DNA from 2 places in the Ferrovibrio xuzhouensis genome. Region 2 is predicted to be linked to the other one. Evidence: predicted binding sites of a transcription regulator. Region 2 holds the regulator's gene; the other holds the start of a gene.
What was found. The regulator LexA, encoded in region 2, represses DNA repair genes until DNA is damaged. The targets are predictions, from matches to a motif close to ATGTTCTANTTTGGTTC.

Region 1: the regulator LexA is predicted to act here: its motif matches at 2,600-2,616, upstream of ACFOOQ_RS20700 (ImuA family protein).

What each region holds. Positions count from the first base shown of each region.
Region 1 is NZ_JBHRYJ010000006.1:133,706-138,114, reverse strand. It holds gene ACFOOQ_RS20710 (thiamine pyrophosphate-binding protein) at 1-1,073, shown strand, start outside; gene ACFOOQ_RS20705 (aspartate dehydrogenase) at 1,102-1,902, shown strand; gene ACFOOQ_RS20700 (ImuA family protein) at 1,907-2,575, opposite strand; gene ACFOOQ_RS20695 (DUF3800 domain-containing protein) at 2,714-3,559, opposite strand; gene hydA (dihydropyrimidinase) at 3,628-4,409, opposite strand, start outside.
Region 2 is NZ_JBHRYJ010000008.1:116-4,524, forward strand. It holds gene ACFOOQ_RS22025 (3'-5' exonuclease) at 192-566, shown strand; gene ACFOOQ_RS22030 (topoisomerase DNA-binding C4 zinc finger domain-containing protein) at 532-705, shown strand; gene ACFOOQ_RS22035 (hypothetical protein) at 916-1,074, opposite strand; gene ACFOOQ_RS22040 (O-acetyl-ADP-ribose deacetylase) at 1,233-1,775, shown strand; gene lexA (transcriptional repressor LexA) at 1,972-2,712, shown strand; gene ACFOOQ_RS22050 (gamma-glutamylcyclotransferase family protein) at 2,798-3,277, shown strand; gene ACFOOQ_RS22055 (type 1 glutamine amidotransferase domain-containing protein) at 3,317-3,874, opposite strand; gene ACFOOQ_RS22060 (PAS domain-containing protein) at 3,986-4,409, opposite strand, start outside.

The DNA.
Region 1 (4,409 bases), on a different contig from region 2:
ACGCCGCGCTCGATGCCTTCGCCGAAATTCTGGCCAAGGCGAAGCGCCCGATCATCTGGGCCGGCGGCGGCGCGCGTCATGCGACGGACGAGATCCGTGCACTGGCCGATCTCGGCTTTGCCGTGGTGACCAGCGTGCAGGGCCGCGGCGTGCTGCCGGAAGACGACGCGCGCACGCTGGGCGCCTTCAATCTCTCCGGCCCGGTCGAGGCCTTCTATGCGAACTGCGACGCCATGCTGGTGGTCGGCTCGCGGCTGCGCGGCAACGAGACGCTGAAATACACCCTGCGCCTGCCGCGTCCGCTGCTGCAGATCGATGCCGACCCGCAGGCCCATGGCCGCGGCTATACCGCCGACCATTTCCTCGCCGGCGACGCGAAACTGGCGCTGGCCGGGTTGGCGGCGCGGCTGAAAAGCCGGCTCAAGGTCGCGGCCGGCTTCGGCGCCGCGATTGCCACGGCGCGGACCGAGGCCGAGGCACAACTGCGCAAGGGCCTCGGGCCCTATGAGCAGCTGGTCGATGCGCTGCAGCGGTCCGTGCCGCGCGATTACGTCTGGGTGCGCGACGTCACGGTGTCGAACAGCACCTGGGGCAACCGCATGCTCAGGCTGTTCGGCGCCCGCAACGGCGTGCATGCGCTGGGCGGCGGCATCGGCATGGGTGCTGCGATGGGCGTCGGTGCGGCGGTGGCGGCGCGCGGCCGCAAGACCATCGTGCTGTCGGGTGACGGCGGCCTGATGCTGAATGTCGGCGAACTGGCCACCGCGGCGCAGGAACAGGTCGACATGCTGCTGCTGGTGATGAACGACCGCGGCTATGGCGTGATCCGCAACATCCAGGATGCCCGCTTCGGCGGTCGCAAGTATTACGTCGACCTGCACACGCCGCAGTTCGCCGATCTGGCGCGCAGCCTCGGCTGGCGCCATACCCGGCTCGACGATGTCAGCCAGGCCGGGGCCGTGCTGGCCAAGGCGGTGGCCGAAACCGGCCCGCGCATGGTCGAGGTTGACATGGTGGCCATTGGCCCCTATGCCAGCGCTTTCGCCGGTCCGCCGGTGCGCAAGGCCTCGTGACCGGGGTGTCGTAACAGAGAGCAAGCCGATGTCCGTCCCGCAGATCCTGCTGATCGGCCATGGCGCGGTGGCGGCCGAGGTGCGCGCCGCAGCCGATAGCACCGGCGCCTTTGCCGTCGGCGCCGTGCTGGTGCGGCCCGAGAAGGTCGCCGCCGTGCAGGCCGAACTGCCGGGCATGACCGTGATCGGCAGCCTGAAGGACCTCGATTTCACGCCCGTGGTGGCGGCCGAATGCGCCAGCCACAGCGCGGTGCGGGCCTATGGCGCCGACCTGCTGCTGCGCGGCATCGATTTCGTCATTGCGTCCATCGGTGCGCTGACCGACGACGCGCTTTATGCCGAGCTGCGCGCGGCGGCACAGAAGGGCGGCGCGAAGCTGATCCTGCCGGCCGGCGCGGTGCCGGGCATCGATGCGCTGAATGCCGCCATGGTCGGCGGCGTCGACAAGGTGAGCTACGTTTCGCGCAAGCCGCCCGGCGCCTGGAAGGGCACCCCGGCCGAAGCCGCCGTGAAGCTCGACGCGCTGACCGAACCGGCCGTGTTCTATATTGGCACGGCGCGTGCCGCCGCCCGCGACTACCCGAAGAATGCCAATGTGGCGGCGACGGTGGCGCTGGCCGGCTTAGGCTTCGATGCCACCGAGGTGCGCATGATCGCCGATCCCGGCGTGCAGGCGAATATCCACGAGATCACGGCATCGGGCGCCTTCGGCGACATGCATCTGGTGATCCGCGGCAAGCCGCTGAAAAGCAACCCGAAGACCTCGTCGCTCGCCGCCTACAGCACGATCCGCGCCATTCTCAACTGCGTGCGGCCCGTTCAGATCTAGCGGATCAGAGGACGCGGAAGCCCCGCGCCTCACCCCATTCCATCGCATACTGCGCGGCGAAGCCGTCGCGCTCCAGCCGCACCTGCCAGCGCGGGTTGCGCCCGTCGCTCTGCGCCGGGGCGATGCACCAGCGGGTCAGCGCCACGGTCGCCGCCGCGTCGCGGCGGATCAGCAGCCCGAGCGCGCCGCCGGCTTGGGCGGCCTGTTGCAGGCGCCGGGTGGCGGCGAGGTCGAGCCCGTCGATCTCGGCCACCACGGCGGCGATGCCCGGCGTGCGCAAGGCCTCTTCAAAGGCCTGCAGACGGTCTTCCGGCCGGCGGGTCCAGGCGATGGTCAGGCGGCGATGGTCGAAACCGAAGGCGGCCAGCGCCGGGGCATGCAGCTGCCGTTCCGGCGTCAGCCACAGGACAGGGCGGCCGCGGCGCACGCTACCGAGATAGGCGGCGAGGAAACCGGCGGTGGCCAGCGGAGCCTGACCGACGACCTCATGCAGGCTGCCGGCCGGCAGGCCGCCCCAGGGCAGGGCGGCATCCAGCGTGGCAGTGCCGAAGGGAAACACGCGGCCGGCCAGCACCCGGCCGCTGGTGCCCAGCCGGCCGAGCCGGTCGCGCAGGCCGGCGATCAGGCCGAGGTTGGTGACCGTCTGCTGGCTGTAGGTCTGGCTGCGCATCATCGTTCCCCTCCGAAATGGCACGATATGTTCTAATATTGATCTCAATTAATTCAAATATGTTCTTATTCCTATCCCGTCCGGGCAAAAAGCCCGGTTTTCCGGGGAGGGGGCGAAGAGAGGAAGCTTTTTTGCTCGAAATTAGGATCGCCTACGTGGGTGCTTTCGGATTTCAGAAAACAGCCGGGCACCTGTCGCCTCAGGGCCGAAGTCAGTCGCGACGAAGCCTTTGTGCGGTAGGCGCTCGGTTATGATTTTGATCATCATATCTGGATCTGGCTTTGAAATGTCTCTCTGGCCGGCCGGCAGAGTGACATGACCACCCTCCATCCTCACGCCGTGTTTGCGCGAATGGTATGCGAGCAGGTCTGCCATCTGAATTGCGCGAGAGTCGTGCTTTGGAACGAATGAGATTGACCTATATGCACGGTTAAAATCTTCATGCGACGTGCGTAACGCTTCTAGGTTATTTGCAATCTCTCGATTGTTTTTATCCCCCTCTTCAAAAAGAAACGAAAGTCCTTCGTCGTGTGCTATGCGCCCTAGTTTTATATCGGTCATTATCCATTGCAAAATTACCTGCGCACAGAATGCATAAGGCGTAATGGTCCTCTTGCGGTCACTTTCTTCAGCACGACTTTTGTAAGTAGGCTTAACTACAGACATTGTCATGCCCATCAGAGCGTGCGCCGAAAGAACTCCGCAAATCTTTGATACAAAAGACTGCTTCTTAAGAATGCTCCAGTTTTTATATATCCCGTCACTGTTCTCCATATCCATTGTATGGAGAACAGTGACGCCGTATTCGTTGAATACAGGATCGGCTTGCTTCTCGAAGTTAACCCATTGCTCTGCGCGGGCGATGTATCCCGCGCAGGTAATAAGCCTGTTTCCAGCATCAGTGCCGCTATCATCAAGATAACAGATGAGCATATTGAATGGCTCGATGGTTAAGGCGTACCCATTCTTTCCATTGATGGTACTCAAACTCCAATAAAAAAGCCCCGCATCTTTCGACGCGGGGCTTTCGCTGTCCGGCAGTGAGATAGAGAGCTTTACTCCGCCGCGCTGCGCAGCACCGGTTTGGGGCGTTCCAGTTCAGCCTTGCGGGTGAGCGCCTCGTAATAGGGCGCAAAGGCCGGCCGGTTGATGTAGCGGCCGGCGCCTTTCACGGTGCGCACGTCGCCATCCTTGTAGACCACCTTGCCCTGCGAGAGGGTCACGGTGTTGATGCCCTCGACCTCCATGCCCTCGAAGATGTTGAAGTCGATCTTCTGGTGATGGGTCTTCGCCGAAATCTTGCGCGTCTTCTTCGGGTCCCAGACCACCAGGTCGGCATCGGCGCCGGGCTGGATCACGCCCTTGCGCGGATAGAGGTTGAAGATCTTGGCCGCATTGGCCGAGGTGACGGCGACGAATTCGTTCGGCGTCAGGCGGCCCTTGTTGACGCCGTGATGCCACAGCACATGCATGCGGTCTTCGACGCCGCCAGTGCCGTTCGGGATCTTGGTGAAGTCGTTGCGGCCGGCCGCCTTCTGGTCGGCGCAGAAGCAGCAATGGTCGGTCGCCGTGGTCTGCAGGTGGCCGGCCTGCAGGGCGCGCCACAGCACCGCCTGGTGCTCCTTGGCGCGGAAGGGCGGGCTCATCACGTAGGCCGCCGCGGTTTCGAAATCCGGGTTGCGGTAGACGCTGTCATCGACCAGCAGATGGCCGGCCAGCGCCTCGCCGAAGACGCGCTGGCCCTCGTTGCGGGCGCGGATGATCGCTTCCACCGACTCGATGCAGGAATTGTGCACGATATAAAGCGGCACGTTCAACACCTGGGCGATGCGGATGG
Region 2 (4,409 bases):
GTTCTGACACGTTGGGGAGCATTTCTCCTGCTCGCGGTAAGGCTGAATAACGTAGACCTTGCTGTACTTCGCCAACGCCCGTTCGACGAAATCGTTGAACCAAGCTTTCGGCAATTCCCAGTATTTCTTGCCGTCAATCCAGACCGGGCTTTCCAAGCCGGATTACCGACGATCCGATCCTCCAGATAGCGATGCCGGAACCCGACCCATATCCCCTGGCTGAGGAACGCCGCCTTTTCTACGTCGCGCTCACGCGGGCTCGCCGTCAGGTTCGCATTTGCACCCTGGCCGATGCGCCGTCGCGCTTTCTGATCGAGCTAGCGAGAACCGGCGCAGTGGAGATCGAAGCGGAGGAAGGCGTTCAGAGCCCGTGCCCGAAGTGCGGCTGCGGCACCATGAAGCGGTACGACGGCCAATATGGCCCCTTCGAGGCATGCAGCACCCACCCTCGTTGTAATTTCAAGCGCAACATCTCGGTGGAAAGTTCCCGTGCGGGGGGCACCGTCCAATCGGGTGAGGATCGCACGCCCGATGTCAGTTGGAGATTATTGTCCCACCTGTGGTGATGGATCGATGGTCGTTCGTTCCGGCGGAGCATATCAACCGTTCCTGGCTTGCTCGGGTTATCCTTCCTGCAAGACTACCGCTGCCCTTGACGGAGGCACTGAGGGTGGCGCAACTCGGAGGCAGAAGTTGCCCGGTTGATCATCTAGCCGGAACCGGCTCGCGGACGGCTCCAGAGGCTCCACCGAATCGGCGAGATAGAAGCCTGAGCCGGAAGGGATTGAATTGAGCGCCGTGCATCAAAGGAATTCACTGCGCGCGCCGATGATCGCTCGTGACCATCACAATAGCGCACTAAATGCCGATCCCCAATCCCGGCACCACCTCTGGAATCACTTAGAAAAAATGCTTTCATTTCAATATGATAAAGCAGGTCGTAGGATGATCCACAACCGGACGGCCGGGCGCGGCCTGTGCCTGCGTCGTGCCATAGGCCTGCGCCGCGCTTTGCGCGCTGGCGGCGCGGCGCGGTTTCAGGTTCAGCTCGGGTGCTCTGGTCGGATCGCTCATCTCGCCCCGGTTAAACGATGGCCGGCAGGGCGGCAAGGCTGCATCGCAAGGCCTTGCTGTCATTGTCGTTTCCCATGGTTAGGGAAGCGTAAACAACGGCGGCGCCGATGCTTTCCCGGCGAGTCGCCGGAAAATCGCGGATTCGCTAGGATGCCGCCATGGCCGCGCCCCGCATCCGCATCGAAACCGGCGACATCACCAGACTCGCGGTCGATGCCATCGTCAACGCGGCGAATGAAAGCCTGCTTGGCGGCGGCGGTGTCGATGGCGCCATCCACCGTGCGGCTGGCCCCGCCCTGCAGTCGGAATGCCGCACGCTCGGTGGCTGCCCGACCGGCGAGGCCCGCATCACCGGCGGCTATCGCCTGCCCGCCCGCCATGTGATTCACACGGTGGGGCCGGTCTGGCAAGGCGGCCGGCGCGGCGAGTCCGGATTATTGTCCGCCTGCTATCGCAACAGCCTCGAGCTCGCCCGCCTGCACCGGCTCGGCAGCATCGCCTTCCCCGCCATCTCGACCGGCATCTACGGTTACCCGCTGCAGGCCGCGACCGGGATCGCGGTGGCGGAAGTCCGCCGATTCGTTGCCCGCGAACCGCGCCCGGAACAGATTGTCTTTGTCTGCTTCTCGGCCGAGGCTGTTGCCCTCTATGAGGCAGCCCTCGCCGACCCCGAACCACAAAATACGGGGAACATGGGATAAACAATATCAAGATATAGAGGGGCCGCGGCCCTGCCTGTGGAAAAAATACTTGACCCGTATGCAGAACCTCATTAGAACATTTCGTGGATTTCGCGTTCATGCCGCCAGTCCACGGGCCGACCGCCGCAGCCGCTGATGCCCAGCCTGCGGGCAACAGGACCCACCGGCCGGCGGCGGATATCGAGGAGGCACCTCTATGCTGACCCGCAAGCAGCACGACCTGCTGCTCTACATTCACGACAAGCTGGAAACCACCGGCGTCTCGCCCTCTTTCGAGGAAATGAAGGAGGCGATGAAGCTGAAATCCAAGTCCGGCATCCACCGTCTGGTGACCGGCCTGGAGGAACGCGGCTTCATCCGCCGGCTTGCCCATCGTGCCCGCGCGCTGGAAGTGCTGCGCCTGCCGGACTCGGCGGTACCGATCCGCGGCGGTGTCGGTGCCGTCGCGCAGCGCAGCGCCACCCCGCGCAACCGCATGATGCCGCGCGCCGTCGAGAGCAGCGACAAGCCGATGCCGGGCACGCCGGTGACGGTCAATCCCTACAACGCCCGCGACATCGTCACCCTGCCGCTCTATGGCCGCATCGCCGCCGGTACGCCGATCGAGGCGCTGCGCGACATGAGCACGCAGATCGACGTGCCGATCGGCCTGCTCGGCAACGGCGAGCATTATGCGCTGGAAGTGGCCGGCGACTCGATGGTCGATGCCGGCATCATGGATGGCGACACGGTGATCATCCAGCGCAGCGAGAATGCCGACAACGGCACCATCGTGGTGGCGCTGGTCGACGACCAGGAAGTGACGCTGAAGCGCCTGCGCCGCAAGGGCAACTCGGTGGCGCTGGAAGCCGCCAATCCGGCCTATGAGACGCGCATCTTCGGCCCCGACCGGGTCAAGGTGCAGGGCCGCCTGGTCGGCCTGCTGCGCCGCTACTGATTGACGATACCGGCATCGCCGGGACTATGATCGCGGGGCGCAGCAATGCGCCCCGTTTCTTTTTTGCCCGCAGGACAGCGCCGCGATGACCGCCGCACCGATCTGGTATTTCGCCTACGGCTCCAACATGAATCCGGCGCGGCTGGCCGATGACCGGCTGACTCCGCGCGGCGTCGCGGTCGAACAGCGCCTGCTGGCCGCCCTGCCCGACTGGCGGCTCGCTTTCAACAAGCCCTGGGCGAAGTTCAACGGCGCCGGCGCCGCCAACATCCTGCCCCTTGCCGGCGGCCGGGTCTTCGGCACCATCAACCGCATGCTGCCGGCCGGCCTCGATGTACTCGACGAATACGAGGGCGTCGCCACCGGCCAGTATCGCCGCCAGCCGATCACCGTGTTCGGCGGCGACGGCCGGCCGGTGCAGGCGATCACCTATATTGCGGAAAACGTGGCCACGACCGACCTGCTGCCACACCGGGACTACCTGGCGCATCTGCTGGCCGGCCGCGACCTGCTGCCTGCCGACTATCTCGCCGTACTCGAAGCCCAGGCCTGCTGCGGCGAGTGAGGGCCGGCGACGCCGCCCTCACGCCTTATCGAATTAAGGTCAGGCGGCGCGCTTGTGCTTGCCCTCCTGCACCTCCTCGATGATCTTGCCGACGAAGGCGTCGAGGTCCTTTGGCGAGCGGCTGGTGATGATGCCGTTGTCGTTCACCACCGCCTTGTCGACCCAGTGCCCGCCGGCATTGCTGACATCGGTTTTGATCGACTTCCAGGACGTGACCTGACGGTCGCGCACCACGCCGGCTTCGACCAGCAGCCACGGGCCATGGCAGATCGCCGCGACGATCCTGCCGCCGGAGATGAAGCTTTTCACCAGCCCCATCGCGGCATCGTCGAGACGCAGCGTATCGGGGTTCATCTGGCCGCCGGGAATCACCAGCGCATCATACTGGTCCGGCTTCACCGCCGAGAGCGCGAGATCGACCTCGACCTTGTCACCCCAGTCCTTGTCCTTCCAGCCGCGGATCGCCTTGCCGTCCGGCGAGGCCACCTCGACCGTGGCGCCGGCTTCCTTCAGGCGGTCGCGCGGCACTGTCAGTTCCGATTGCTCGAAGCCGTTGGTGGCGATGATGAGAATCCGGGATTTCCTGATGTCCGTCATGATGTGGCTCCTGTCTGCTGCCTGTCCGTACGGAACGGGTCGGCGGCGGATCGGTTCCGCCATGGCAGGCAAAAGCCACAATGTCTGCGGCGCCCGGAGAAAACCGCGAGATTACGGCGTTTCCCGGCGCATGCCGTAGAGCGCGATCTCGCGCAGGCTGTGGTCGAAATAGGCATTCACCGCCAGCACGATGCCGGGCGCGCCGTCTTCGCCGGCCAGCGGCATGTAGATATTCTCGATATAGGGCGCGCGATCGCCGATGATGTTGACCCACAGCGGCGGGCCCAGCCGCCAGTGCGCCCGGCCATTGAGCAACACGAGAGCGAAGCGGGCGCTGACATCCTGGCGGCCGGCGAGTTCACGGTTTACCTCGTCGACGAATTTTCCGGTATCATCGCCGCCACGTGCCGCCACGATTTCGGTGCCGATCAGGCGGTAGCGATAACGCATGCCCCGCTCCGCCGGCACGGCATCCACCATCCACAGGAACGGCAGATGCAGCCGCAGCGCCAGCGGATCGATATGCTGGCGCCCC